3 regions of the Pseudomonas sp. No.21 genome follow, and region 3 is predicted to be linked to each of the others. Evidence: predicted binding sites of a transcription regulator. Region 3 holds the regulator's gene; each other region holds the start of a gene.

Region 1 (9,753 bases), on a different contig from region 3:
TCATGTCCTGCGTCACGACATTGCCCTGCTGGATGTCGATTTTGTAAACCCCGGGGAATGAACAGCCGGCGAGTGCGACCAGGCCTGCAAATGTGAGGCTGGTCAGCAAGAGCTTGGTGTTTTGCATCGGTGGGTGACTTCCACTATCTTGGCTGGGCAACGAAAATCCGATCATACCCGCATTAAGGGAAGCTGCGAAGCAGCGTCCACGAGAAAGCTGACCATGGTTGAAAATAACGAACTTCGCAAAGCTGGCCTGAAGGTGACCCTGCCCCGGGTCAAGATCCTGCAGATGCTTGACTCCACCGAACAGCGCCACATGAGTGCCGAAGATGTCTACAAGGCCCTGATGGAAGCGGGTGAAGATGTGGGGCTGGCAACCGTTTACCGCGTGCTGACCCAATTCGAGGCAGCCGGCCTCGTGGTACGCCACAATTTCGATGGTGGCCATGCCGTATTCGAGCTTGCCGACGGTGGCCACCACGACCACATGGTCTGCGTCGACAGCGGTGAGGTGATCGAGTTCTTCGACACCGAAATCGAAAAACGCCAGAAAGAGATCGTCAAGGAGCACGGCTTCGAGCTGGTCGATCACAATCTGGTGCTGTACGTGCGCAAGAAGAAATAAGCGCACTGCACCAGTAAATGGAAGAAGGCGACCTGCGGGTCGCCTTCTTTATTTATGGGGATGTGGGAGGTGTCAGCCCTGTGCGCTGGTGACCATCTTCCTGGCGTGGGCGATGGACTCTTCGGTGAGGTCCAGGCCGCCGAGCATGCGGGCGATTTCTTCGATGCGCGCCGCCTCGCTGAGGTTGGCCACGGCGGTGCGGGTTTCCTTGCTGCCGCGCACCTTGTGCACGAACAGGTGGTTGTGGCCTTGCGCCGCGACTTGTGGCAGGTGCGTCACGGTGAGTACCTGGCCGCGCTCACCGAGCCGACGCAGCAGCTGGCCGACGACTTCTGCGGTGGGGCCGCCGATGCCCACGTCCACTTCGTCGAACACCAGGGTGGGGACGCGGGATGTCTGCGCGGTGATGACCTGGATCGCCAGGCTGATGCGCGACAGCTCGCCACCCGAGGCGACCTTGGCCAGGGCCTTGAGAGGTTGGCCGGGGTTGGCGCTGACCAGGAATTCGACCTGCTCCAGGCCATTGGCCTGCGGGTCCTGGCTCTGGATCGGGTGCAGTTCGATGGTGAAGCGTCCGCCGGGCATGCCCAGGCGCTGCATCTCGGCTTCCACGGCCTTGGCCAGCTTGCCGGCGGATTTGCCACGCAGCTTGCTGAGTTCGCCGGCCCTGGCCTGGTAATGGCGGGTGTAGGACGCGAGCTCTTCGGTCAGGCGCTCGACTGCTTCGTCATCCGCATTCAGCGCCTCGATCTCCTCCAGCAGTGACTGCTGCAGGCTGGCCAGCTCGCTCGGATGCACGCGGTGTTTGCGCGCGAGCGTGTAGATGGTGTCGAGGCGCTCCTCCAGTTGCTGCTGGCGTTGCGGGTCGGCGTCGAAATGATCGATGAAGCGATTGATCTCGCCGACCGCTTCCTCCACCTGGATCTGCGCGCTGGCCAGCAGGTTGACGGCTTCGGCGATGGCGCCTTGCTGGGTGTTGAAGGCGGTCAGGCGGTTGAGGCTGGAGGTGAGGGCGCTGAGCACGTTGCCTGCGTCACTCTCGCTGCACATGTCCAGCACCTGGCGGCAGCCTGCGAGCAGGCTTTCGGCGTTGGAGAGGTTCTTGTGCTCCTGCTCCAGCTGGTCGAGCTCGCAGTCGCCGAGGGCAAGGTTCTCCAGCTCTTCCAGTTGGTAGCTGAGCAGCTGGTGGCGGGCGCGTTGTTCTTCGCCGCTGCGGGAGAGGCGTTCCAGTTCCTGGCGGGTCTGCTTCCAGCGTTGCGCGGCGAGTTGCACCTGGCGGGCCAGCTCGCTGGCCCCGGCGAACTCGTCCAGCAGGCGACGGTGGGTGTCGAGCTTGAGCAACGACTGGTGTTCGTGCTGGCTGTGGATGTCGATCAGCAGCTCGCCCAGGCTCTTGAGGTCGCCCTGTGGGCAGGGGGTGCCATTTATATAGGCGCGCGAGCGGCCTTCGGCGGTGATGACCCGGCGCAGGATGCAGGGGCCGTCGTTATCCAGGTCGCGTTCGGCGAGCCAGGTGCGGGCTTCGGGAATGTCGTGCAGATCGAAGCTGGCGAGGATGTCCGCCTTGTCCGCTCCCGGCCTTACCACGCCGCTGTCGGCGCGATCGCCCAGGGTCAGGCCCAGGGCGTCGAGCATGATCGACTTGCCCGCGCCGGTCTCGCCGGTGATCACCGACATGCCGCCGGCGAGTTCGAGATCGAGGTGTTCGACGATGGCGTAGTTGTGGACGGAAAGGTGGACCAGCATGGCGGCACTCCCAGGGCGATGGCTGGGTATTTATACAGTGTTTGTTTTCCGCCTGACAATCACCCCGCCCCCTTGAACCGACAAATTGCGACCCCATATAGGCGGACAGATCGCCGGGTTATTGCCCGGCCCGTTTTTGAAAGGAGGAACGCATGGCTGACGAACAGACCCTGGACAACCAGAACCCTGAGGCGAACACCGCTACCGAGGCCGCCGGCGGCGAAGACCTCGTGACCCGTGTGCAGACGCTGGAAGAGCAGTTGGCCGCGGCCCAGGATCAGTCCCTGCGCGTTGCCGCCGAGTTGCAGAACATCCGCCGGCGCGCCGAGCAGGATGTGGAGAAGGCGCACAAATTCGCGCTGGAGAAATTCGCCAATGACCTGTTGCCGGTGGTGGACAGCCTCGAGCGCGGCCTGGAGCTGAGCAGCGCCGAGGACGAGGCCATCAAGCCGGTGCGCGAGGGCATGGAACTGACCCTCAAGCTGTTCCACGACACCCTCAAGCGCTACCAGTTGGAGGCGGTCGATCCCCATGGCGCGCCGTTCAATCCGGAACACCATCAGGCGATGGCGATGCAGGAAAGCACCCATGTGGAGCCGGGCACCGTGCTCAAGGTGTTCCAGAAGGGCTACCTGCTCAACGGCCGCCTGCTGCGCCCCGCCATGGTGGTGGTCAGCAAGGCACCGGCCGAAGTGCCGCCGTCCATCGACGAGCAGGCTTGAAATCCGGGCTGCGGCCCCCATCTGTTTAACCAAGCGTATTCATGCTGCCGCGACCAGTGAAACGGGGTCTCGGCAAATCCAAAGTTTCGGGAGAGAGAACATGGGCAAAATCATCGGTATCGACCTGGGGACCACCAACTCCTGCGTCGCCATCCTGGAGAACGGCAACGTCAAGGTGATCGAGAACGCCGAGGGCACTCGCACCACGCCGTCGATCATCGCGTACACCAACGATGGCGAGATCCTTGTCGGCCAGTCCGCCAAGCGCCAGGCGGTCACCAACCCGCACAACACCCTGTACGCCGTGAAGCGCCTGATCGGTCGTCGCTTCGAAGAAGAAGTCGTGCAGAAAGACATCAAGATGGTCCCCTACAAGATCGCCAAGGCCGACAACGGTGACGCCTGGGTCGAGGTGAAGGGCCAGAAGATGGCGCCGCCGCAGATTTCCGCGGAGGTGCTGAAGAAGATGAAGAAGACCGCCGAAGACTACCTCGGCGAGACCGTGACCGAAGCGGTGATCACCGTTCCGGCCTACTTCAACGACAGCCAGCGCCAGGCTACCAAGGATGCCGGCCGCATCGCCGGTCTCGACGTCAAGCGCATCATCAACGAGCCGACCGCGGCTGCGCTGGCCTATGGCATGGACAAGGCCAAGGGCGACCACACCGTGATCGTCTATGACCTGGGTGGCGGTACCTTCGACGTGTCGGTGATCGAGATCGCCGAAGTCGACGGCGAGCACCAGTTCGAGGTCCTGGCCACCAACGGCGACACCTTCCTCGGTGGCGAAGACTTCGACATCCGCCTGATCGACTACCTCGTCGACGAGTTCAAGAAAGAATCCGGCATGGACCTCAAGGGTGACCCCCTGGCCATGCAGCGCCTGAAGGAAGCCGCCGAGAAGGCCAAGATCGAGCTGTCCTCCAGCCAGCAGACCGACGTCAACCTGCCGTACATCACCGCAGACCAGACCGGTCCGAAGCACCTCAACGTGAAGATTTCCCGCGCCAAGCTGGAAGCCCTGGTCGAGGACCTGGTCGCTCGCACCATCGAGCCGTGCCGCATTGCCCTGAAGGACGCCGGCCTGGACGTGGGCGACATCCACGAGGTGATCCTCGTGGGTGGCCAGACCCGCATGCCGCTGGTGCAGAAGCAGGTCGCCGATTTCTTCGGCAAGGAAGCGCGCAAGGACGTCAACCCGGACGAGGCCGTGGCCATCGGTGCCGCCATCCAGGGCGCCGTACTGTCCGGTGACGTGAAGGACGTGCTGCTGCTCGACGTATCCCCGCTGACCCTGGGTATCGAAACCCTGGGTGGCGTGATGACTGCGCTGATCGAGAAGAACACCACCATCCCGACCAAGAAGTCGCAGGTGTTCTCCACTGCCGACGACAACCAGTCCGCCGTGACCATCCATGTGCTGCAGGGCGAGCGCAAGCAGGCCACCCAGAACAAGTCCCTGGGCAAGTTCGACCTGGCCGAGATCCCGCCGGCTCCGCGTGGCGTGCCGCAGATCGAGGTGACCTTCGACATCGACGCCAACGGCATCCTGCACGTGTCCGCCAAGGACAAGGCCACCGGCAAGCAGCAGTCCATCGTGATCAAGGCCAACTCCGGCCTGTCCGAGGACGAAATCCAGCAGATGGTGCGTGACGCCGAGGCCAATGCCGAGGAGGATCGCAAGTTCGAAGAGCTGGCCGCCGCCCGCAACCAGGGTGACGCGCTGGTCCATGCGACCCGCAAGATGCTCACCGAGGCCGGCGACAAGGCCACTGCCGAAGAGAAGGCGGCCATCGAGAAGGCGCTGGGTGAGCTGGAAGTTGCCGTGAAGGGCGACGACAAGGCCGAGATCGAAGCCAAGATGAACGCGCTGTCCCAGGCTTCCACTCCGCTGGCGCAGAAGATGTATGCCGAACAGCCCCAGGCGGGTGAAGGTGCTCCGGCCGGCGAAGACAAGGCATCCGATGATGCCGTCGACGCCGAGTTCGAAGAGGTCAAGGACAACAAGTAAGCATCAGGCTTGCTTGCTCTCCTGCCTGCGGGGCCCAGCCCCGCAGGTTGATGCACCGCGCGGGAGCTTGCTCCCGCGTCGGCGTGTCTGGAGGGCGCGAAATTTGAAGAGTGCAGAGAACCAATGGCTAAACGTGACTTTTACGAAATCCTCGGTGTCGAGCGGGGCGCCAGCGAGGCTGAGCTGAAGAAGGCTTATCGTCGTCTGGCCATGAAGTACCACCCGGACCGCAATCCGGACGACAAGGCTGCTGAAGAGAAATTCAAGGAGGCCAACGAGGCCTACGAAGTGCTCTCCGATGCCAGCAAGCGCGCGGCGTACGACCAGTACGGCCACGCCGGTGTCGATCCGCAGATGGGCGCGGGCGGTGGTGCGGGCTTCGGCGGCGCCAGCTTCTCCGACATCTTCGGCGACGTCTTCAGCGACTTCTTCGGTGGCCAGCGCGGCGGCCAGCGCGGTGGCGCCCAGCGTGGCAGCGACCTGCGCTACACCCTGGAGCTGGACCTGGAAGAAGCGGTGCGCGGTACCACTGTCACCATCCGCGTGCCGACCCTGGTCAACTGCAAGACCTGCGAAGGCTCCGGCGCCAAGAAGGGCACCAGCCCCGTCACCTGCACCACCTGCGGCGGCATCGGCCAGGTGCGCATGCAGCAGGGCTTCTTCTCGGTCCAGCAGACCTGCCCGCGCTGCCATGGCACCGGCAAGATGATTTCCGATCCCTGTGGCAGCTGCCACGGCCAGGGGCGCGTCGAGGAGCACAAGACCCTGTCGGTGAAAGTGCCGGCTGGCGTGGACACCGGCGATCGCATCCGCCTGTCCGGCGAGGGCGAGGCCGGCGCCATGGGTGGGCCGGCGGGCGACCTGTACGTCGTGGTCAACGTGCGTGAGCACCCGATCTTCCAGCGTGACGGCAAGCACCTGTACTGCGAAGTGCCGATCAGCTTCGCCGATGCCGCCCTGGGCGGCGAACTGGAAGTGCCGACCCTCGATGGCCGGGTCAAGCTGAAGATCCCGGAAGCGACCCAGACCGGCAAGCTGTTCCGTCTGCGCGGCAAGGGCGTGGCCCCGGTGCGTGGTGGGGGTGCGGGCGACCTGATGTGTCGCGTCGTGGTCGAGACCCCGGTCAACCTCGACAAGCGCCAGCGCGAGCTGCTCGAGGAGTTCCGCAAGTCCCTGCAGAACGACGGCTCCCATTCGCCCAAGGCCAGCAGCTGGTTCGAAGGCATGAAGCGCTTCTTCGGCGATCTTTGACATCCCGGCCCAGGCTGCAGGCGCAGGCTCGACGAGCGGCGCCTGCGGCGTGAGGCTTGCAGCTTGGAGCTTTGTGTATGCGACGTATTGCAGTGATGGGCGCCGCCGGGCGCATGGGCAAGATTCTGATCGAGGCGGTCCAGCAGACCGGCGGTAGCGCGGGTCTGACCGCCGCGATCGATCGCCCGGACAGCACCCTGGTGGGGGCCGATGCCGGTGAACTGGCGGGTCTCGGCCGTATCGGCGTACCGCTGTCGGGTGATCTGGGTAAGGTGGTCGATGAGTTCGACGTGCTGATCGACTTCACCCACCCGACCGTGACCCTCAAGAACCTGGAGATCTGCCGCAAGGCAGGCAAGGCCATGGTGATCGGCACCACCGGTTTCTCCCAGCAGGAGAAAGAATGGCTGAGCGCGGCGGCCAAGGAGATCCCGATCGTCTTCGCCGCCAACTACAGCGTCGGTGTGAACCTCTGCCTGAAGCTGCTCGATACGGCTGCCCGTGTGCTGGGTGATGACGTGGATATCGAGATCATCGAGGCCCATCACCGCCACAAGGTCGACGCACCGTCCGGCACCGCCCTGCGCATGGGCGAGGTCGTTGCCAGTGCGCTCGGGCGTGATCTGGAGAAGGTGGCAGTGTATGGGCGTGAAGGCCAGACCGGTGCCCGTCCGCGCGAGACCATCGGTTTCGCCACTGTTCGGGCTGGCGATGTGGTCGGTGATCACACCGTTCTCTTCGCGGCGGATGGTGAGCGCGTTGAGATCACCCACAAGGCATCCAGCCGCATGACCTTCGCCCGCGGCGCAGTTCGCGCGGCGCTTTGGCTGGAAGGTCGGGAAGCGAGCCTTTATGACATGCAGGATGTGCTCGGCTTGCGCTGAAACCGCCAAAAGGTCCTACTCCACGGTGGACCGAAAAAGGCTTCTCCTGTAAGCTGCAGCTTTAGTGTGTCCACTAAAAGTTACGCAGAATGGCTCAGATAAAAAAGCGGGGTGACGGTTCAAAACGTCATCCCGCTTTTTTACAACCTGCGTTTGCTTCAGCCTTGATCTACGGGAGGTCTTCTTGACTAAGCCAGCCATACTCGCGCTTGCCGACGGCAGCATTTTCCTCGGTGAATCCATCGGGGCCGACGGCCAGACCATCGGAGAGGTGGTGTTCAACACTGCCATGACCGGCTATCAGGAAATCCTCACCGATCCTTCCTATGCCCAGCAAATCGTCACCCTGACCTACCCCCACATCGGCAACACCGGCACCACGCCGGAAGATGCCGAGTCCGATCGCGTATGGGCCGCCGGCCTGATCATTCGTGACCTCCCGCTGCTGGCCAGCAACTGGCGCAACAAGCAGTCGCTGCCCGAGTACCTGGAGGCCAACGGCACCGTCGCCATCGCTGGCATCGATACCCGTCGCCTGACCCGCATCCTGCGCGAGAAGGGGTCGCAGAACGGCTGCATCCTCACCGGTGAAGGTGCTACTGCAGAAAAAGCCCTGGAGTTGGCGCGCAGCTTCCCCGGTCTCAAGGGCATGGACCTGGCCAAGGTGGTCAGCTGCACCGAGCGTTACGAGTGGCGCTCCAGCATCTGGAACCTGAAGACCGACAGCCACCCGGAAATCCCGGCCAGCGAGCTGCCCTACCACGTGGTGGCGTTCGACTACGGCGTCAAGCTGAACATCCTGCGCATGCTGGTTGCCCGCGGCTGCCGCCTGACCGTGGTGCCGGCACAGACCCCGGCCAGTGAAGTGCTGGCGCTCAATCCGGATGGCGTGTTCCTTTCCAACGGCCCTGGCGACCCTGAGCCCTGCGACTACGCCATCGCCGCGATCAGGGAAATCCTCGAGACCGAGATCCCCGTCTTCGGTATCTGCCTCGGTCACCAGTTGCTGGCCCTGGCTTCTGGTGCCAAGACCCTGAAAATGGGCCATGGCCACCATGGCGCCAACCACCCCGTCCAGGACCTGGACAGCGGCGTGGTCATGATCACCAGCCAGAACCACGGTTTCGCCGTCGACGAGACCAGCCTGCCGGCCAATGTCCGCCCCATCCACAAGTCGCTGTTCGATGGCACCCTGCAGGGTATCGAGCGTACCGACAAGGAGGCCTTCAGCTTCCAGGGGCACCCGGAGGCGAGCCCTGGCCCGCACGATGTGGCCCCGCTGTTCGACCGCTTCATCGAAGCCATGGCCAAGCGCCGCTGAGCCTGTCGACTGACCCAAGGATTCGAGTGAGTAAAAATGCCTAAACGTACAGATATCAAAAGCATCCTGATCCTCGGCGCTGGCCCGATCGTCATCGGCCAGGCCTGCGAGTTCGACTACTCCGGCGCTCAGGCCTGCAAGGCCCTGAAGGAAGAGGGTTTCCGCGTCATCCTGGTGAACTCCAACCCGGCCACTATCATGACCGACCCGGCCATGGCCGACGCCACCTACATCGAGCCGATCAAATGGGCCACCGTGGCCAAGATCATCGAGAAGGAGCGCCCCGACGCCCTGCTGCCGACCATGGGTGGCCAGACTGCGCTGAACTGCGCACTGGACCTGGAAAAGCACGGCGTGCTGGAGAAGTTCGGTGTCGAGATGATCGGTGCCAATGCCGACACCATCGACAAGGCTGAGGACCGTTCGCGCTTCGACAAGGCGATGAAGGACATCGGCCTGGCCTGCCCGGTTTCCGGTATCGCCCACAACATGGAAGAAGCGTACGGCGTGCTGGAGAAGGTGGGCTTCCCCTGCATCATCCGCCCGTCCTTCACCATGGGGGGTACCGGTGGCGGCATCGCCTACAACCGTGAAGAGTTCGAGGAAATCTGCGCCCGCGGCCTGGACCTGTCGCCGACCAGCGAGTTGCTGATCGACGAGTCGCTGATCGGCTGGAAGGAATACGAGATGGAGGTGGTCCGCGACAAGAAGGACAACTGCATCATCGTCTGCTCCATCGAGAACTTCGACCCGATGGGCGTGCATACCGGTGACTCGATCACCGTGGCCCCGGCCCAGACCCTGACCGACAAGGAATACCAGATCCTGCGTAACGCCTCCCTGGCGGTGCTGCGCGAGATCGGCGTGGAAACCGGCGGTTCCAACGTGCAGTTCGGTATCTGCCCGAACACTGGCCGCATGGTCGTGATCGAGATGAACCCGCGCGTATCCCGCTCCTCGGCGCTGGCCTCCAAGGCTACCGGCTTCCCGATCGCCAAGATCGCCGCCAAGCTGGCCGTCGGCTACACCCTGGACGAGCTGTCCAACGACATCACCGGCGGTCGCACCCCGGCGTCCTTCGAGCCGGCGATCGACTACGTGGTCACCAAGGTGCCGCGTTTCGCCTTCGAGAAATTCCCCAAGGCCGATGCCCGCCTGACCACGCAGATGAAGTCCGTCGGTGAAGTCAT
Region 2 (9,753 bases), on a different contig from region 3:
CGCGCACCAGGTCGATGGGCAGTGCGTAGCGCGCCTGGCGCACCCGGAACGACAGGTGCTGGATGCTGGTGGGCAGGGCCACCGGCACCATGGCCTTGGCTTCGTTCATGCCGCCTCCTCAGTTGAAGCTGACGAACTGGCCTTCATCGGCCAGCGGCTGGTTCGGCTTGCGCGGGGCCGGGCGGCGCAGTTCGCGCACGTTGCCGGGGCCACGGTCGTTGCGCACCACGGGCAGCTTGCCGGCCTGGGCGGCGCTCTCCAGGCGGAAGTAGCCGATCAGCTCCTGCAGCTGGCTGGCCTGGGCGTTCATTTCCTCGGCGGTGGCCGCCAGCTCCTCGGAGGCGGAGGCGTTCTGCTGGGTGATCTGGTTCATCTGGCCCATGGCGATATTGATCTGCGCGGCGCCGGTGGTCTGTTCCTGGGACGCAGCGGTGATTTCCTGCACCAGGTCGGAGGTCTTCTGGATGTTGGGCACGATCTGGTCGAGCAGGGCGCCGGCCTGTTCGGCCAGGTGCACGCTGTTGCTGGCGACGCCGCCGATCTCCTGGGCGGCCACCTGGCTGCGCTCGGCGAGCTTGCGCACCTCGGCGGCGACCACCGCGAAGCCCTTGCCGTGGTCGCCCGCGCGGGCGGCCTCGATGGCGGCGTTGAGGGCCAGCAGGTTGGTCTGGTAGGCGATGTCGTCGATGATGCCGATCTTGTCGGCGATCTGCTTCATGGCCTGGACCATCTCGCGCACCGCCTGGCCACCCTGCACGGCGTCGTTGGCGGCCTTGCCGGCGATGCCGTCGGTGATCTGCGCGCTTTCGGTGTTCTGCGCGATGGAGGCGGACATCTGCTCGACCGAGGCGGTGGTCTCCTCGACGCTGGCGGCCTGTTCGGTGGCGGCCTGGCTCAGGGACTGCGAGGTGGCGCTGACTTCCTCGGAGGCCGAGGACAGCGAGTCCGCGGCGCTGCGCACGTCGGCCATGACGCTGCGCAAGCGCTCGGTCATGTGCTGCATGGAGGCCAGCAGGCGCCCGGTCTCGTCGCGGCTTTCGGATTCGACGTGCACCGTCAGGTCACCCTCGGCCAGGCTGTTGGCCACGCCCATGGCGCGGTTCAACGGCCGCGAGATGGAGCGGGTGACGAGGATGCCGATGGCGAAGCCGAGCGCGGCGGCGATCAGGATCAGCGCGATCATCTGGGTCCGCGAACCCAGGTAGATGTCGGTGATGGTGTCGTTGGCGTCCTTGGCGCGGGATTTCTTCTGCGCCACCAGCTCGCTGATGGTGGCGTCGGCGGCGTTGCCCTGGGCACGCAGCTGCGGCATCAGTGCGGTGGCCTCGGTGCTCTGCGCCAGGGGGGCGTTCTTGTTCGCCTCGAGCATCTGCAGCACGATTTTCTCGTATTCGGCCAGTTGCGTGTCGAGGGCGGTGAGCTTGGCGAGGGACTGCTCGCTGTCGAAGCTGCCGCGCGCCTTGTCGAGGTTCTCGTGCAGGTTCTTCATCGCGTCGTGGACCTGCGCTGCGGTGGCGTCGCGTTCCTGCTGGGAAGACGACAGCAGGTTGCTGCGCAGGTGGCGGCCCATGTAGATGAGGTCCAGGTTGGCGTTCATCATGGTTTCCAGGGCGGCCATCTCGCGGCTGTACATCTGGTCGGAGAGGTCGTTGACCTTGCCCAGGTTGACGATGCCCAGGACCCCCACCACGGCGGTCAGGAGCACCACCAGGGAAAAGCCGGCGATCAGCCTTACGCCGATCTTCAGGTTGCTGATGAATTGCATGGCGGTGATCTCCTACGAGCCCGCGAGGTCGGGGCGCGGTTGGGTTGAAGGGGTACGGGCGTCGGCGTCGACGCGTCCTTGCAGGTGGCGGAACAGGCTGGCGATATCGAGGATCAGGGCGACCTGCCCGGAGCCGAGGATGGTGGAACCGCTGATGCCTTCCAGGTGCTGGAACAGCAGGCCGAGCGGCTTGATCACCGTCTGCAGCTCGCCGTGCAGGTTGTCGACGACCAGCCCGGCCTGTTGGCGCCCCAGGCTGACGACCACGATGTTGCGCCGCTTGCCGCGCTGCACCGGCAGCTCGAAGTGCGCGGCCAGGTCGATGCAGGGCAGGGGCCGGCCGCGCAGGTCGAGGTAGCCGTAGGCGGCCTCTGCCAGCTGCCCGGCTTCCAGCTCCAGGCACTCGGTGACCATGTCCAGCGGCACCACGAAGTGTTCTTCGCCCAGGCTCACCAGGAAGCCGTCGATGATCGCCAGGGTCAGCGGCAGGCGGATGCGGAAGGTGCAGCCCAGGCCCGGCCGCGAGTCGATCTCGATGCTGCCGCGCAGGGCGTCGATGGCGCTGCGCACCACGTCCATGCCGACGCCGCGCCCGGAGAGGTCGGAGACGTTGTCGGCGGTGGAGAAGCCGGCGGCGAAGATCAGCCGCTGGATATCGTGCTCGGGCAGGTTCGCCTGCGCATCGATCAGGCCACGGGCGATGCCCTTCTCGCGGATGCGCGCGGTGTTCAGGCCGTGGCCGTCGTCGGCCACCTCGATGACGATCATCCCCGACTCGTGGAAGGCGTTGAGGCTCAGCCGGCCTTCGGCGCTCTTGCCGGCGGCCAGGCGCTGCTCGGCGGATTCGATGCCGTGGTCGATGGCATTGCGCACCAGGTGGGTGAGGGGGTCGGCGAGCTTGTCGATCACCGACTTGTCCAGCTCGGTGTCGGCCCCGCGGATCTCCAGGCGGATGTCCTTGCCCAGCTGCTGGCTGACGTCGCGCACCACGCGGTGGAAGCGGTTGAAGGTGTCGCCGATCTCGATCATGCGCAGCTTCAGCGCCGCCTCGCGGATCTGCTCGACGCGCTGGTTGACCGTCTGCGCGCCTTCCAGGCACAGGGCGTTGCCGTGCATCTGCGCCTGCAGCTGGGCCCCGGCGGCGCTGATCACCAGCTCGCCGACCAGGTTGATGAGCTCGTCGAGCTTGTGCGCGGCGACGCGGATCTGGCTGCTTTCCTGGACCTTGCGCTCGCGCGAGCTCTTCTGCTTGGCCAGGGCGGCGCTGACCGCCTGCGGCGCGACGATGCCTTCTTCCACCAGCACCGCACCGAGGGCCGGTTTGAGTTCAGGGGCCCCGGCCTGCAGGGCCAGGCCCTGTGCCAGTTCGTGCTCGGTGAGCAGGCCGCTGGCGACGAGGATGGCGCCGATGCGCTGGTCGGTCTCGGGCAGTTCCTGGATCAGGCGGATGTAGTCGTCCAGGGCGCTGTCGGGCGGCAGGATGCGCAGGGTGCAGAAGTCGTGGATGAAGTCGAAGACGTCCTCGATCTCGGCCTTGGTGGCTTTGCTGAAGAGGTCGATCTCCATGCCCAGGTAGCAGCTTTCCGGGTCCAGTTCGGCCAGCGGCGGCAGGGCGTCGTCGATCACCTGCAGGTTGAGCACCTCGCCCAGGCGGCCGAGGTACTGGACGAAGGCGATGGGGTCGAAGCCGTTGCGCAGCAGGTCGGCATGGAAGCGCAGGGAGATGTGCCAGGCGCCGTCCCTGGGCGAGCCGCCATCGGCGGGCGGCGTGGCCTCGGCGGGCGCCGCGTGCGCCGGGGCGGCCGCACCGAGGTGGGCGGCGAGGGCGCCGAGCAGCTCGGTCTGATGCTGTTCGTCCACCGGCAGGTCGCCGGTTTCCGGGTCGATCAGGGCGATCATCGAGACGATCTCGTCGAGGCAGCGCAGCATCAGCGAGACCAGCGACGGGTCGAGCGCGCGGTGGCCGTCGCGCACCGCCATCAGAAGGTTCTCCAGGTGATGGGTGAAGCTCACCAGGGGCGTGAGGGAGAACAGGCCGGCCGAGCCCTTGAGGGTGTGCATGGCACGGAACAGGCCGTTGATGGCAGCCGCGTCGTCGGGTTGCTGGTCGAGTTGCAGCAGGTATTCCTCGGCCTGCTTGCCGAGGTCACGGGCCTCTTCGATGAAGCCCAGCAGCAGCTGGCTCCACTGTTCTCCATTGAGCATCGGGCGCCTCCGTTCAGGCCACTGCCGGCTGCTCGCCGGGCAGCAGCACGTCCAGGCGCAGCAGGCTGACGACTTCCAGCGCAGCGCCTTGCAGGTTCACCACCTCGAACGTGTGGCCGGCCAGCACCAGTTGGCGACGCAGGCCGAGCAGCAGTTGCACGCCCGCGCTGTCCAGTTCCTCCAGCTCGGCGAGGTCCAGGCGCCAGGCCTCCACCCGGGCATTGGCCGCGAGCAGGGCCAGGAGCTCGCCATGGGCCTGGGCCACCTCGTAGATGGTCAGGCTGCCGCCCAGGGCGAGGCGCGCGGGGCTGGCGGCGGTGTCGAATTCGATGGCGAGCATCTCAGCCCACCAGCTTTTCGACGGCGGCCAGCAATTGCTGCGGCTGGAAGGGCTTGACGATCCAGGCGCGCGCGCCGGCGGCCTGGCCCTCGGCCTTCTTGCTCTGCTCGCTCTCGGTGGTGAGCATGACGATGGGGGTGAAGCGGTAGTCCTTGTGGGCCTTGATCTCCTTGACCAGGCCGATGCCGTCGAGGTTGGGCATGTTCACGTCGCTGATGATCAGGTTGATCTTCTGCCCGTTGAGCTTGGTCAGGGCGTCGCGCCCGTCGACGGCTTCGATGACCTGGTGGCCGGCGCCGCCGAGGGTCATCTTCACCAGTTGGCGCATCGACGAGGAGTCGTCGACTATCAGGATGGTCTTGGCCATGGGGCCTCCAATGATCAGAAAAAGGTGACTTCGCTGTTCTGCGCAGGCTGGCCGCGACGGCCGGTGCGCTCTTCGTCCGTGGTGAACTGCCGGCGCAGCTCGGTGAGCCAGCGTTGCGGCTGGCCGAGGATCGGGTCCTGTTCGCGCAGGGCGTGCAGCAGGCGCTCCAGGTCGTTCTGCAGGTGGTCGAGCATCTGGTCGCTGCGGTCCTGGAACTGCAGGCTGACGACGATTTCCTGGATGTCCGCCTGGGTGGTGCGGGCGTCGCGCTGCAGCTCGCGGGAGGTGTCGGTGAGTTCGTCGAGGTTGGCGCTCAGGCCCTGCATGATGTCGCCGGCCACCTGGTCCAGGTAGCGCAGGTTGCTTTCCTCGCTGGCCGAGAGTTCCTCGGCGGCGCTGACGGTGGAGCGGATCGCCTGGTTGATCTCGCCGACCTTCTCGACCATGCGCTGGCCGGTCTCGGCGGAGAGGCTGGAGAGCTTGCGCACCTCGTCCGCCACCACCGAGAAGCCGCGTCCGTAGTCACCGGCGCGGGCCGCTTCGATGGCCGCGTTGAGGGCCAGCAGGTTGGTCTGGCTGGCGATGTCCTGGACGTGCTTGGACATGCTCTGCAATTCGCTGGCGTAGCTGTTGAGGTGGCCGATGGTGGCCAGCAGCTCGTTCTTGTGGGCGGTGGCCTGGTGGAAGGCGGTGGTGACCTCGTCCAGGCGTTGCTGGGCCTGGCGCAGGTTGTCGGTGACGCCGGCACCGCCGATCACGCTCTCGGAGCGTTGCAGGGTCTGGTCGAGGCGCTGGGCCAGGCTGGCGAAGCGGCCGAACAGCTGGCTGACGTTGCCGCTCACCAGTTCGCGCACCTGGCCGATGTTCTGGCCCCAGGCGGGCAGTACCGCGGCGAGCAGGGGTTGGCAGTCGGTGGGCGGCGGCTCGGTGCGGGTCGGCGCCGCTTCCACCACCACCGGTGCACGGGGGCGCAGGAGGAGGGCGGCGACGGCGGCCAGGGCGATACCGGCTCCCGCGACCCAGGGCATCTCCAGCCCCAGGCCGGCGAGACCGAGGAGGAGGGCGAACCAGAGAACGGAATAGGCCAGCACGGCAGAGTCCCGGTAGTGGAGTGATACCGGGAACGATAGGAGGTGCGCTGCTCCGTCGAAATCGGGGCAGCCCCTAGGGCGGTCTAGGGGAATCCCGCCATGCGGGTGATCAGGGCACGCAGTCGCTGATCACCAGGCGGTTGCGGCCCTGGGCCTTGCCCTGGTAGAGGCGCTTGTCGGCGCGGCGGTAGAGCTCGTCGCCGCTGTGGCCGTCGGTTTTCCATTCGGCCAGGCCGAAGGTGGCGGACAGGGGGATGCGCTGCTCGCCGTATTGCAGCGGCGAGCGCTGCAGGTCGTGGCGCAGTTCCTCGACCAGGCGCGCGGCGTCGTCGCGGGTGGTCCGGCCCAGCAGCAGGCCGAACTCCTCGCCGCCCAGGCGGCCGATCAGGTCGGTGGCGCGCAGCCGTTGCTGCAGGCGCTGGCAGATATGGCGCAGGGCCTGGTCGCCGGCGTCGTGGCCCCAGCGGTCGTTGACCTGCTTGAAGTCGTCGACGTCGAGCACCACCAGCACCAGGCCGGCCCCCGTGCGCTCGGCGTCGCGGATGCTCTGCTCCAGGGCCTGCTGGAAGAAGGCGCGGTTGGCCACGCCGGTGAGGGCGTCGCTCTGCGCCAGGCGCCGCAACTGGGCGTGGGCGATCGCCCGGCGGGCTTCGTAGATGTGCATGAAGGCCAGGATCAGCAGGCCGCAGAGCATGGCGTTGCCCAGGTCGATCAGGCCCTTGGCGTCGGGCTGTGGCGGAAAGCGCAGCAGGTAGGCGATCACCGCCAGGACCAGATAGGGGATGGCCAGGAGGAAGCCGCGCAGCTTGCCCAGCAGCAGGTAGGAGAGCACCGGCACCAGGTAGATCCAGACGAAGGCGGTGGGCGAGGCGCCGGGCATGACGATGATGTAGAGGAGGAAGCTGAAGGTCGGCAGCAGGTAGGCGTAGAGCCAGGGCGTGAGCACCTGGACGTGGCGGATGCGCTGGCAGGCCCAGCCGAGCAGGGCGGCGGTGGTCATCTCCAGCAGGGACAGGGGCAGGTTGCCGGCGAGGAACTGCAGCACCGAAAAGCAGGCCAGGGTCAGGGCGGTGGAGGCGAAGATCAGCCGCACCAGGGCACGCTGGTCGGCGTCTTCCAGACCGGGGGGGCTGTGATGGGGTTGCTGCATCGCGGGCTCATCCGCAGGCCGTGAGCGCCTAGGCTATCGCAGGGCGTCGGCGCGCCGTTAGCCTTTCCTCCGGTTTCGCCGGTCCCGCGCGCAGGGTATTCGCGCCAGGGGATGATCCACCCGTCCTACGGCGTGTGTAGAGCATTGCCGTAGGTATTCGCCTCAATTACTGTATGCACATACAGTAATTCGTACCGAGATCCCCATGCCTGCCTCCTTTGCTTCCGCCCTCACGGGCCGCCTTCGCCGGGATGGCGCCTGATGGGCGCCGTGGTAGCCCTCGATGCGTTGCTGAACGAGCGGCGCATCTGGAAGGGCCAGGCCAGTGCGCATCCTGTCGGTGCGCAACCCACGGGGCATGGTGCCCTGGATGCGGCGCTGCCTTCGGGCGGCTGGCCGGAGTCGGCCCTCAGCGAAATCCTTGTGCCGGGCGCGGGGCTGGGTGAGTTGCAACTGCTCTGGCCGACCCTGGCGCGGCTCACCGCCAGCGCCGAACGGGTGGTGCTGGTCGGCGCGCCCTACCTGCCGTATCCCCAAGCCTGGCAGGCTGCGGGGGTGGACCTGCGCTGGCTGGTGCTGGTCGAGGCCGAGGGCCGCGACGCCCTCTGGGCGGCCGAGCAGTGCCTGCGTTCGGGCAGCTGCGGCGCCGTGCTCTGCTGGCCGCGCCAGGCGGACGACCGGGCCCTGCGCAGGTTGCAGGTGGCGGCGGAAACCGGGCAGACCCTGGGCTTCGCCTATCGCCCCCTGCAGGAAGCCCTCAACCCGTCGCCCGCCGCCCTGCGCCTGGCACTGGACGGCCCGGGCCGGGTGCGCGTACTCAAGTGCCGGGGTGGCCTGGCGCCGACCGGCACCCTGGCCCTCGCGGGGCACTGATGCGCTGGGTCTGCATCCTGCTGCCGCAGCTGGCGCTGGACGCCGTGCTGCGCCGCCGCGACGACCCCGAAGCGCCCCTGGCCCTGGTCACCGGCACGCCCCAACGCCGCGTGCTACAGGCGGTCAACCCGGCCGCCCGGGCCCTGGGGCTGCGCCCGGGCATGGGCCTGACCGCCGCCCACGCGCTGACCCGTGATTTCGCCCAGGCTGAATACGACGCCGGGGAGATCGAGCACTGGCAGCGCTTTCTCGCCGCCTGGGGCTACGGCTTCAGCTCCCATGTCAGCCTGCGCTACCCCCGCGTGCTGCTGCTGGAGATCGCCTCCAGCCTGGCGCTGTTCGGGCCCTGGCCGCGCTTCGAGGCGCGCCTGCGCGAGGAGCTGGCGGCGCTCGGCTTCCGTCATCGCATCGTGGTGGCGCCCAATCCGGTGGCGGCCCGCATGCTGGCCAACATCCACGATGGCCTGGCGGTGGAAGAGGGCGCGGCGCTGCAGGATGCGCTGGAGCGCATGCCGGTGGAGCGTGCCGGCTTCGAGCCGGAGGTGGCCACGGCCCTGGGGCGCATGGGGCTGCGGCGCATGAAGCAGGTCCTGGCGCTGCCCCGCGAGACCCTGGCCAAGCGCTTCACCGCACGGGTGCTGCAGCACCTGGACGAATTGCAGGGGCGCCGCGCCGTGGCCCTGGACTGCTACCTGCCGCCGGATGAGTTCGATGCGCGCATCGAGCTCAACTTCGAGGTGGAATCGAACCAGGCGCTGCTGTTCCCCCTGCGCCGCCTCACCTCGGACCTCGCCGCCTTCCTCGCCGGGCGCGACAGCGGTGTGCAGCGCTTCGTCCTGCACCTGCAGCACGCCAGCCAGGCGGACAGCCAGGTGCCGGTGGGCCTGCTGGGTGCCGAACGCGACCCGGCGATGCTCTTCGAGCTGGCCCGTGGGCGCCTGGAACAACTGCAGGTGGTGGCGCCGGTGCGCGCCTTGCGCCTGCTGGCCCGCGACCTGCCGCGCTTCGTGCCCGAGCACCGCGAACTGTTCGACCCGCGACCGCAGCAGAACCTGCCCTGGGAAGCCTTGCGCGAACGCCTGCGGGCGCGCCTGGGCGATGACGCCGTGCAGGGCCTCAAGGCCCATGCAGACCACCGCCCCGAGCATGCCTGGCGCCTGGGTGTGGACGGCCAGGCCGGGCCGCTGCTGCAGGGGCCGCCTCGGCCCGGCTGGCTGCTGCGCGAGGGCCAGCCGCTGCGCGAGTTCGCCCCGCGCCTCCTCGCCGGGCCGGAGCGGGTGGAGTCCGGCTGGTGGGATGGCGACGACCAGCGCCGCGACTACTACCAGCTGGAGACCCGCGACGGCCGCCGCGCCTGGGCCTGGTGCCCGGCGGGGGAGATCGGGCCCTTCACCCTGCTCGGGTGGTTCGCATGAGCGCCGGGTACGCCGAGCTGCACTGCCTGTCCAACTTCAGCTTCCAGCGCGGGGCCTCCAGCGCCGCCGAGCTGTTCGAGCGGGCGAAGCAGCAGGGCTACGCGGCCCTGGCGATCACCGACGAATGCACCCTGGCCGGCATCGTGCGGGCCTGGCAGGCGGCCAAGGCGAGCGCGCTGCCCTTGATCGTCGGCAGCGAGATGGCGATCGAGAACGGCCCGCGCCTGGTGCTGCTGGTGGAGGACCTGGGCGGCTACCAGCGCCTGTGCCGCCTCATCACCCGGGCCCGGTGCCGCGCTGCCAAGGGCGAGTACCGCCTGCTGGCGGAGGATTTCGAAGGGGCCCTGGATGGCCTGCTGGCCCTCTGGCTGCCCGGCGAGCCGGCGGACGAGGAGCAGGGCCGCTGGTTGCGGGCCCGCTTCCCCGGGCGCCTGTGGCTGGCGGTGGAGCTGCACCGGGGGCCGGACGACGCCAGCCGGCTGGCCCGCCTGCAGGCCCTGGCCGCTGAGCTGGCCATCCCCGCCGTGGCGGCGGGTGACGTGCACAT
Region 3 (9,753 bases):
GGCTCTACCAGGTCGAGCTGATCCTGTTCCGCCAGTCGGGCGACGCCACCCCCGCCAGCCAGCCGGCCCCGGACGATTGGGCCAACGGCGCACAGAGCCTGGCCAGCGTCGGTGAGCGCGCCACCGCGCTGAATGGCGAGGCCGCCAAGCTCAACCCCGGCAATGGCTACCAGGTGCTGCTGCACAAGGCCTGGACGCAGAGCGTCGGCGCCAACCCCAGCCGCGTGGCCGTCAGCGCCGGTGACCAGCAGCTCGGCCACTTCCCGGTGGAAGGCACCGTGACCCTGTCCCAGGTGCGCTACACCGATGTCGCCGTCGACTTCTGGGTCAACCAGTTCGACGGGAGCGGCCTGCTCAGCGGCAGCGAACGCATCAAGCAGGGCACCCGCCTCAAGACCGGCGAGCTGACCTACCTCGATCACTCCAGCCTCGGCGTCCTGATCCGCGTCAGCCCGCTCTGACCGACGTGCTCACCCTGCTCGAACACCTGCGCCAGCACGACTGGCGGCAGGACTTCGACAGCGGCGCGCTGCAGCGTGGCACGGGCTATGCCCGCCAGCGCCTGGCGCGCCTGCGGGCCATGGACGAGACCCTGCTGCAGTCCAGCTGCGCCGGTTCTGGCGACAACTTCTACCATCAGAACATCCGCCTGGCCCCCCACGGCCTCGGCATCATCGGGCGCTGCAGCTGCCCGGTGGGCATCAACTGCAAGCACTGCGTCGCGGCCATCCTGCAAGTACTCGAGGAAGGCGCGCCCAGCCAGCGTCCGGAACGGCCCCTGTCGGCCGCCGAGACGCCAACGGTCAGGCGCGTGCTCAAGGACATCCAGCCGCGCCCGCTGCTGGCCCTCGGCAGCCTGGCGCAGAGCCTCTACGACCTGCGCAGCGGACGCATGGTCGGCAGCCAGCAGCATCGTGCCGGCCTGGCATTCGACTACGCCGGTATCAGCGCCCACGGCAAGAACGCCCGCCACAACGCGGTGAGCAAGCGCCAGGGCGAACTGTTGGAAGTCCAACGCCAGATCGCCACCGAAGAGGCCCTGCGCGAGCGCCTGCGCCAGCTCGGCTTCAAGGAATCACTGCGCCAGAGCCTCGCCCTGCCCAGTGACGTCTACGAACTCTTCGAGCTGCCCAGCGACAGCGCCTGGCAGCGTTTCATGAACAAGGGCCTGGCGGAGCTGCGCGCCGAGGGCTGGGAGGTGGACATCCGCTCCGGCTTCCACTTCGACCTGTCCAGTGTCGAGCGCTGGTATGCCGAGGTGGACGAAGTCCCGGGCCAGCATTGGTTCGACCTGGAGCTGGGCATCGTCGTCGAAGGCCAGCGCATCAGCCTGCTGCCCATCCTCCTGCGCCTGATCCAGCAGAACCCCAAGCTGCTCAGCCCGAAGAACCTGGAAAAGCGGCGCGACGACGAGCAATTGCGCCTGCAGCTGGACACCCTGGGCGCCAGCACCGGCCGCCCCCTGCAGGTCGCCCTGCCCTTCGGACGCCTGAAGCCGCTGCTGGCCACCCTGGGCGAGCTTTACCTGCGAGATCGGCCGGAAGGCCGCAGCCTGCGCCTCGCCCTGCCCGATGCCGCACGCCTGGGACAACTGGACGAACTGCAACTGGAATGGCAGGGCGGCGAGCGCCTGCGCCGCTTCGCCGAACGCCTGCGTGACAGCCGGCAGACCCGCCACGAGGCCCCTGCCGGCCTGCAGGCGGACCTGCGCACCTATCAGCTGCAAGGCCTCGCCTGGCTGCAGAGCCTGCGCGAACTGGGCGCGGGCGGCGTGCTGGGTGACGACATGGGCCTGGGCAAGACCCTGCAGACCCTGGCCCACCTGCTCACCGAGAAGAACGCCGGCCGCCTCGACCGTCCGGCGCTGGTGGTGATGCCCACCAGCCTGATCCCCAATTGGCAGGACGAGGCCGCGCGCTTCGCCCCCAACCTGCGGGTGCTGGCGCTGCATGGCCCGAACCGCAAGAAGGATTTCGCACGCCTGGGCGAGTTCGACCTGCTGCTCACCACCTATGCCCTGCTACCACGCGACCTCGCGACCTGGAAGGCGCAGCCCCTGCACCTGGTGGTGCTGGACGAGGCGCAGAACATCAAGACGCCCACCAGCAAGGCCGCCCAGGCCGTACGCCAGCTGGAGGCGCGACAACGCCTGTGCCTCTCCGGAACGCCGCTGGAGAATCACCTGGGCGAGCTCTGGTCGCTGTTCCATTTCCTCATGCCCGGCTGGCTGGGTGACGCCAAGCAGTTCGCGCGCGACTACCGCACCCCGATCGAGAAGCGCGGCGACAACGAGCGCCTGGCCCACCTCAATGGCCGCATCCGCCCCTTCCTGCTGCGCCGGACCAAGGAATCGGTGGCCACCGAACTGCCCGCCAAGACCGAGATAGTCCAGCGCGTGGAGCTCAGCGAAGGGCAGCGTGATCTCTACGAGACGGTGCGCCTGGCGATGGACCGGAAGGTCCGCGCGGAAATCCAGGACAAGGGCATGGCGCGCAGCCAGATGGTGATCCTCGAGGCACTGCTGAAGCTGCGCCAGACCTGCTGCGACCTGCGCCTGGTGGAGCACGAGCGCACCCGGCCGCTGCGCGGCAGTACCTCGGGCAAGCTGGACAGCCTGATGGAGATGCTGGTGGAGCTGTTCGCGGAGGGGCGCAAGGTGCTGCTCTTCTCGCAGTTCACCAGCATGCTGGAGCTGATCGAGGCCGAACTGCAGCAGCGCGGCATCGAGTACCTGATCCTCACGGGCGACACCCGTGATCGGCGCACCCCCGTGAAGCGCTTCCAGGCCGGAGAAGCGCCGCTGTTCCTGATCAGCCTGAAGGCGGGTGGCACGGGCCTGAATCTAACCGCCGCCGACACGGTGATCCACTACGACCCCTGGTGGAACCCGGCCGCCGAGCGCCAGGCCACCGACCGCGCCTACCGCATCGGCCAGGACAAGCCGGTGTTCGTCTACAAGCTGATCGCCCGGGGCACGGTGGAAGAGAAGATCCAGCAACTGCAGCAACGCAAGGCGCTGCTCGCCGAGGGCATACTCGGGCAGAGCGAGGGCGCGGACTGGCAATTGCGCGAAGAGGACCTCGACGCCCTCTTCGCGCCCCTGCCGACGGCCTGAAGGCCGCTCAGGCCTTGAACAGGCGGACGAGGACTTCGCGCACCTTGCCGATGCCGTCGGCCAGGGCGGCCTCGATCTCGGCCATGGTGATGATGCCGCTGGACTTGCCGGCAGCCGGATTGACCACCAGCGAGATGCAGGCGTAGGGCAGGTCCAGCTCACGGGCGAGCACGGCTTCGGGCATGCCGGTCATCCCGACCAGATCACAGCCGTCGCGCTCCATGCGGGCGATCTCGGCGACTGTCTCCAGGCGCGGGCCCTGGGTGCAGCCATACACGCCGTGATCGCTGTGCGCGTGCCCGGTGGCGGCAAGTGCGGTGAGCAGCTTCTGCCGCAGCGCCTCGTCGTAGGGATGACTGAAATCGATGTGGGTCACATGGTCCAGCTCGCCTTCGAAGAAGGTGTCGGTGCGACCGTGGGTGTAGTCGATCAACTGGTGCGGCACCACCAGATGCCCGGTGCCCATGGCGGCATTGATACCGCCCACCGCATTGACCGCGACCACCGCCTGGGCGCCAGCCTGCTTGAGCGCCCAGAGATTGGCGCGGTAGTTGACCTGGTGCGGAGGAATGCGGTGCGGGTGGCCATGGCGGGCGAGGAACAGCAGGTCGCGGCCGGCGTAATCGCCCTGGACGATCCCCGCCGAAGGCGCACCGTAGGGCGTCTCGGGGTTGAGCAGCGCCTTCATGGTCAGGCCCTCGAGCTGGGTAAGGCCGGTACCACCGATAATCGCGTAAACGGTCATTTCGCTTCCTTCAGTCGATCAGCTGGGCTTCGCGCAGGGCGGCGATCGCCGTTTGCCAACGCGGGTCTTGACGGTATTCGGTGCCCGGGAAAGCGCGGCGGCGCATGCGCGCGAGCTGCGCAGGCGGCGTCACCCCGAGACGCTGCAGGCGCGACAGGGCCAGCTCGGCGGCAGCACGGTCGTTGCACACCAGGCCCATGTCGCAGCCTGCGCTCAGCGCGGCCTCGATGCGCTCGGCGGCGTCACCCACCACGTGGGCGCCGGCCATCGACAGGTCGTCGCTGAAGATCACCCCGGTGTACTTCAGCTCGCCTCGCAGGATGTCCTGCAGCCAACGGCGCGAGAAACCGGCGGGCTGGGCATCGACCTGGGGGTAGATGACGTGGGCGGGCATCATGCCGTCCAGCTCGGGGGCCAGGCGGGTGAAGGGCACCAGGTCCGCGGCGCGGATCTGCTCCAGGCTGCGCTCATCCGTGGGAATGGCGACGTGGGAGTCGGCTTCCGCCCAGCCATGGCCGGGGAAGTGCTTGCCGGTGGCCGCCATGCCGGCAGCACGCAGCCCCTTGATGAAAGCACCGGCCAGGTCGGTGGCGCGCTGCGGATCGCCCTCGAAGGCACGGCTGCCGACCACGGCGCTGCGCTGGTGATCGAGATCGAGCACCGGGGCGAAGCTGATGTCCAGCCCAACGGCCAGGACTTCGGTCGCCATGAGCCAGCCGCACAGCCGGGCCAGCGCTTCGGCATCGGCGTTGTCGGCCAGCGCACGCATGGCCGGCAGGCGCACGAACCCCTGGCGCAGACGCTGCACACGCCCGCCTTCCTGGTCGACGGCGAGAATGAGGTCCGGGCGCAGGGCGCGGATGGAAGCGCAGAGTTCGCGCACCTGGCGCGGGTCCTCGATATTGCGCGCGAAGATGATCAGGCCGGCCACTTCGGGTTGCCGCAGGATCTGGCGATCCTCAGCGGTCAGCCAGGTGCCGCCGATGTCCAGCATCAGGGAGCCTTGCATGGGATTCCTCAGGAGAGTTCTGCCGCGGCCCAGTCAGGCCGGGGCGCTTCATCGATCCGCACCGCACAATGGACGGGAACGCGGGGAAAGAGTTCAAGCAGGTCGGCATTGCGCAGGCGCACGCAGCCATGGGACAGCGGTACGCCCATGGGTTCGGTGTCCGGCGTGCCGTGCAGGTAGATGTAGCGACGCATGGTGTCGACCTTGCCCAGGCGGTTGCGCCCGGGCTCGCAACCACTCAGCCAGAGGATGCGGCTGAGTATCCAGTCGCGACCGGGGAACTGCGCGTGCAACTCGGGCGTCCAGGTCTCGCCGGTCCAGCGACGGCCTCGCAGCACGGCGCCTTGAGGCAGTCCCTCGCCGATCTTCGCGCGCACCTGATGAAGGCCGCGAGGCGTGCGATTGGAGCCACTCAGCTCACCGGCGCCGTTCAGCGCGGTGGAAACGGGAAGACGCAACACCAGGCGCTCTCCGGCAAAGCCGTAGAGGCACTGGTCAGCGATGGAAACGTGGAGAAGATCGAGGTCGGGCATGGGGCGCTAGCTTAGCCGATCCCCCTGCCCTCGCCCACCGGGATCAGGCCTTGGCAGGCGTACTCGGGGACTTGCTGCGCGGCTTCAGGACCGCTTTTGAAAGGGTCTCGTCGGACAGCCCGGTTTCGGCGCGCATGCCGGCGGCCAGGAAGGGCACCATCAGGCGCATGACCTGTTCGATGGAGGTGTTCACGCCGAAATCGGTCTCGGCCATCGCGCGCAGCGCCTTGATGCCGGACATGCTGAACGCGGCGGCACCGAGCATGAAGTGCACACGCCAGAAAAGCTCAAGCGGCGGCACCTTGGGCGCCGACTCGTTGACCAGCAGCATGTAACGGCGGAAGACCTTGCCGTACACCTCTTCCAGGTATTTGCGCAGGTGGCCCTGGCTCTGACTGAACGCCAGCCCCAGCAGGCGCATGAAGATGGACAGGTCATTGCCGCTGCGTGGCTTCACCGCCAGCGCCTGTTCCACCAGCATCTCCAGCAGCTCTTCGAGAGTCGCGCGCGCCTCGCTCTTCGCCTGCCGGCGATCGAGCTCACGCTCCAGGCTCTGACAGAAAGGCCCGAGGAAGCGCGAGAACACCGCCTGGATCAGCGCCTTCTTCGAGCCGAAGTGATAATTCACAGCAGCCAGGTTCACACCCGCCTTGCTGGTGATCAAACGCAACGAAGTCTCGGCGAAGCCCTTCTCCGCGAACAGCTGTTCCGCAGCATCAAGAATGCGTTCGACGGTTTCCGACTGGGCCATGGCTCCTCCGCCTGACAAACACTTGTTTGAAACATACGTTTCAAGCCGCTGGCTTGTCAAGTCGCGCACACCATCTTCTGACGCCCCGGTCACGGCTCGCAGGCGACATATTCACGCAAGACGACAGGCAAGTCACTAGAGCCACAAGGCACACGGCGAGAGGATGCAGAGAAGACTTGTTGCCAAGCCATGATCACTGTATATAATCCCAGTCACTGTATAAAAAAACAGAGCGCCGACATGCTGAAACTCACGCCCCGCCAAGCCGAGATCCTCGCGTTCATCAAGCGCTGCATCGAAGACAACGGCTATCCGCCCACCCGTGCGGAGATCGCCCAGGAACTGGGCTTCAAGTCACCCAATGCTGCCGAAGAGCACCTCAAGGCGCTGGCCCGCAAGGGTGCGATCGAGATGACTCCCGGCGCCTCCCGTGGCATCCGCATCCCCGGCTTCGAGCCCAGCACCGAGGAAGACGGCCTGCCGATCATCGGTCGCGTAGCTGCCGGCGCTCCCATACTTGCCCAGCAGAACATCGAAGAATCCTGCCGGATCAACCCGGAGTTCTTCCATCCCCGCGCCGACTACCTGCTGCGCGTGAGCGGCATGAGCATGAAGGATGTCGGCATCCACGATGGGGACCTGCTCGCCGTCCATACCACCCGCGAGGCCCGCAACGGCCAGATCGTGGTAGCCCGCCTGGATGACGAGGTCACCGTCAAGCGTTTCAAACGCGAGGGCAACAAGGTCTGGCTGATCGCCGAGAACCCGGATTTCGCACCGATCGAGGTGGACCTTCAGGAGCGGGATCTGGTCATCGAAGGCTTGAGCGTCGGCGTCATCCGCCGCTAACAGGAGGCGTCATGCAGTTTCCGCAATCGTTTGGCCGAACCCAACTACCGCTTTTCCATGACGCCATAGTCGCCAGCCCGGCGCCACTTGCACTGGAGCTCGACGAGCACTGGGAAGAGGAACCCGAAGCCTTCAGCGAGCTGTCGCTGAGCGGCGCTGCCGGGCATTGCCGCCACCTGCTAGCCCCCATCCTTCGCCAACTCAGCCAGGAGCAGGATGCCCGCTGGCTGACATTGATCGGCGCGCCCGCCAGCCTTACCCAGGGCTGGTTGCGGGACGCCGGGCTGAATCGCGAGCGCATCCTGCTCCTTGAGCCCCGGGGAGAGCGCAGTGCGCTGGAGTTGACATGCGAAGCCCTTCGATTAGGCCGTAGCCACACCGTAGTCAGCTGGCTGCGTCTGAACCGGACGGAGAAACAGGCACTCGCCCAGGCGGCACGCCAGGGTGGAGCGCAAAGCCTAAACATCCGACTGGGATAGGAATCGCGCTCACGACCGGAATACGGCCGCAATGGATTGGTAACAGTCGAGGGGAATAATCGGTTCCGAAGGAGCCGACCAAGCACCCATCAATGCAGGACGCGCGGACCTTCGTCGTGATCCACTTCACCTTCAGCCAGACGACCGGCCATCTGCACGCCCACGTTGAGCATGGCCTTGGCGACTTCCAGGTGATGCCCTTGCAGGAACGCCTTGGCGTCGGAAGAGAAGTCCAGCGTAACCAACGCCTCCTCGTCTTCCGCGCGGCGCAGGATGATGCGGCCGTCGGGCAGCTCGACTATTTCCAGAAAGGACGTTGGCATGGGGTCATCTCTCCACTAAAGGCGGGCATTGTACCAGCCGGCTGACGGGCCGCCCTAGCCCATCGATCTACTCAGCACTCCGACAGCCCCTCACGGAAGCGCAACGCCAGTGCCTTCAAGTTCTGCCGCCACTCTTCCAGGGTCACCCCGGACAGAGGCGTCGGCTCGTCATCCACACTTACAGCCTGGATCAGCGGCATCGTCGGGTCGACCTTCGCCTTTTTCGGCGCCTGGGGCGGCAGGAATAGTGCAGCGTGCGCAGCCAGCAGTTCGGCCAGCCAGGTTTCAGGCTGTTGGGCCAGTTCGACCAGCTCGGACAACTCGGGGCTCGGCGCAGCGGCGAGCACATCAGCGGTCAACAGCAATTCCGGGCGCGGCGCGGCGGCCTGGGGCAACCGGTAGAACCCGGCGATCTCGTGGCAGAGACCGAGCAAAGCACCATGCAGATGGAACAGGGCCGCTTCGCGCTCTGCCTGAACCAGCGCCTGGGCATTCATCGCCCGCCCTTCCTCAGCCTTGCGCAAGGATTCCAGGGCCAGGCCGGCGAAGTAGAGTTTCTGGTTCGTGCGGGTATAGAGCTCATGCGCCATGACGGCCACTCCTGCTGGATCAGATCGGTAGTATGCGCGCCCACCCGGGCAGGCGCGCAACCGCCAATCAGCGCTTGTCTTCGACCTTCCACTTGCCGCCGTCGAAGAAGGCACGCCAGCCGGTCGGCTTGCCGTCAACTTCGGACTGCACGTACTGCTCCTTGGTCTTGCGACTGAAACGAATGACCGCCGGACGGCCATCAGGATCCTTGGCCGGCGCACTGAGCAGGAAGTGGTACTTGGGATCGAGCTCTTCCTTGTGCGGAATCAGTTCCAACACCAGAGGCGCTCGCGTCTCGCGGTTCTTCGGGAACTGGCTGGCTGCCAGGAACAGGCCCGAAGCGCCATCGCGCAGCACGTAGGTGTCATCCACCTTCTCGCACTTGAGCTCGGGCATCTTGATCGGGTCGATCTTTGGCGGCGCAGCCTCGCCATTCTTGAGCAGCTTGCGGGTGTTCTTGCAGCTGGGGTTGGTGCATCCGAAGAACTTGCCGAAACGACCGGTCTTCAGCTGCATCTCGCTGCCGCACTTGTCGCACTCGAGGCTCGGGCCTTCATAGCCCTTGATGCGGTACTGGCCCTGCTCGATCTCGTAGCCCGCGCAATCGGGGTTGTTGCCGCAGATATGCAGCTTGCGGGTCTCGTCCAGCAGGTAGGCATCCATAGCGGTACTGCAGATCGGGCAGCGATGCTTGCCACGCAGCACGCGGGACTCGGACTCGCCCTCGTCGTCCGCAGCGATCTCGTCACCCGGCACCAGGTTGATCGTGGCCTTGCAGCGCTCCTTGGGCGGGAGGCTGTAGCCCGAGCAACCCAGGAACACGCCGGTGGAGGCGGTACGGATCATCATCGGCCGGCCGCACTCGCGGCAGGCGATGTCGGTCAGGGTCGGCTGGTTGGCGCGCATGCCGCTGTCAGCGACTTCGGCCACTTCCAGCTTCTTCTTGAAGTCGCCGTAGAACTCGTCAAGCAGGTTCTTCCAGTCGCGCTCTCCCTGGGCCACATCGTCCAGGTTCTCTTCCATGCCGGCGGTGAAGCCATAGTCCATCAGGTTCGAGAAGCTCTCGTTCAGACGCTCGGTGACGATGTCACCCATCTTCTCGGAGTAGAAGCGACGGTTATGCACCGTCACATAGCCCCGCTCCTGAATCGTGGAAATGATCGCAGCATAGGTGGATGGGCGGCCAATACCCCGCTTTTCCAGCTCCTTGACCAGGCTGGCCTCGGAGAAACGTGCCGGCGGCTTGGTGAAGTGCTGGCTGGGATCGAGCTTGATCAGCTTGAGCGCCTCGCCTTCCTTCATGTCGGGCAGTACGTCGTCTTCACCCGGCTTGCTCTGTTGCGGCAGCACACGGGTGT

The links. The regulator LexA, encoded in region 3, represses DNA repair genes until DNA is damaged. The targets are predictions, from matches to a motif close to CTGTNTNNNNANACAG.
Region 1: the regulator LexA is predicted to act here: its motif matches at 2,397-2,412, upstream of recN (DNA repair protein RecN).
Region 2: the regulator LexA is predicted to act here: its motif matches at 7,088-7,103, upstream of imuA (translesion DNA synthesis-associated protein ImuA).

Annotation. Positions count from the first base shown of each region.
Region 1 is NZ_BAAJNO010000016.1:26,028-35,780, forward strand. Features, by position in the region: gene ACYJSS_RS26435 (outer membrane protein assembly factor BamE) at 1-127, opposite strand, end outside; gene fur (ferric iron uptake transcriptional regulator) at 224-628, shown strand; gene recN (DNA repair protein RecN) at 701-2,374, opposite strand; gene grpE (nucleotide exchange factor GrpE) at 2,527-3,096, shown strand; gene dnaK (molecular chaperone DnaK) at 3,197-5,107, shown strand; gene dnaJ (molecular chaperone DnaJ) at 5,231-6,358, shown strand; gene dapB (4-hydroxy-tetrahydrodipicolinate reductase) at 6,436-7,242, shown strand; gene carA (glutamine-hydrolyzing carbamoyl-phosphate synthase small subunit) at 7,427-8,563, shown strand; gene carB (carbamoyl-phosphate synthase large subunit) at 8,600-9,753, shown strand, end outside.
Region 2 is NZ_BAAJNO010000008.1:54,005-63,757, forward strand. Features, by position in the region: gene ACYJSS_RS17655 (chemotaxis protein CheW) at 1-109, opposite strand, end outside; gene ACYJSS_RS17660 (methyl-accepting chemotaxis protein) at 119-1,765, opposite strand; gene ACYJSS_RS17665 (chemotaxis protein CheA) at 1,778-3,970, opposite strand; gene ACYJSS_RS17670 (STAS domain-containing protein) at 3,984-4,310, opposite strand; gene ACYJSS_RS17675 (response regulator) at 4,312-4,677, opposite strand; gene ACYJSS_RS17680 (methyl-accepting chemotaxis protein) at 4,692-5,705, opposite strand; gene ACYJSS_RS17685 (GGDEF domain-containing protein) at 5,878-6,918, opposite strand; gene imuA (translesion DNA synthesis-associated protein ImuA) at 7,180-7,791, shown strand; gene ACYJSS_RS17695 (Y-family DNA polymerase) at 7,791-9,206, shown strand; gene ACYJSS_RS17700 (error-prone DNA polymerase) at 9,203-9,753, shown strand, end outside.
Region 3 is NZ_BAAJNO010000004.1:479,401-489,153, forward strand. Features, by position in the region: gene ACYJSS_RS10605 (CsiV family protein) at 1-461, shown strand, start outside; gene ACYJSS_RS10610 (DEAD/DEAH box helicase) at 467-3,115, shown strand; gene ACYJSS_RS10615 (S-methyl-5'-thioinosine phosphorylase) at 3,123-3,860, opposite strand; gene nagZ (beta-N-acetylhexosaminidase) at 3,871-4,869, opposite strand; gene ACYJSS_RS10625 (L,D-transpeptidase) at 4,878-5,402, opposite strand; gene ACYJSS_RS10630 (TetR/AcrR family transcriptional regulator) at 5,446-6,153, opposite strand; gene lexA (transcriptional repressor LexA) at 6,394-7,002, shown strand; gene sulA (SOS-induced cell division inhibitor SulA) at 7,014-7,481, shown strand; gene ACYJSS_RS10645 (hypothetical protein) at 7,571-7,804, opposite strand; gene ACYJSS_RS10650 (DUF6586 family protein) at 7,876-8,394, opposite strand; gene topA (type I DNA topoisomerase) at 8,462-9,753, opposite strand, start outside.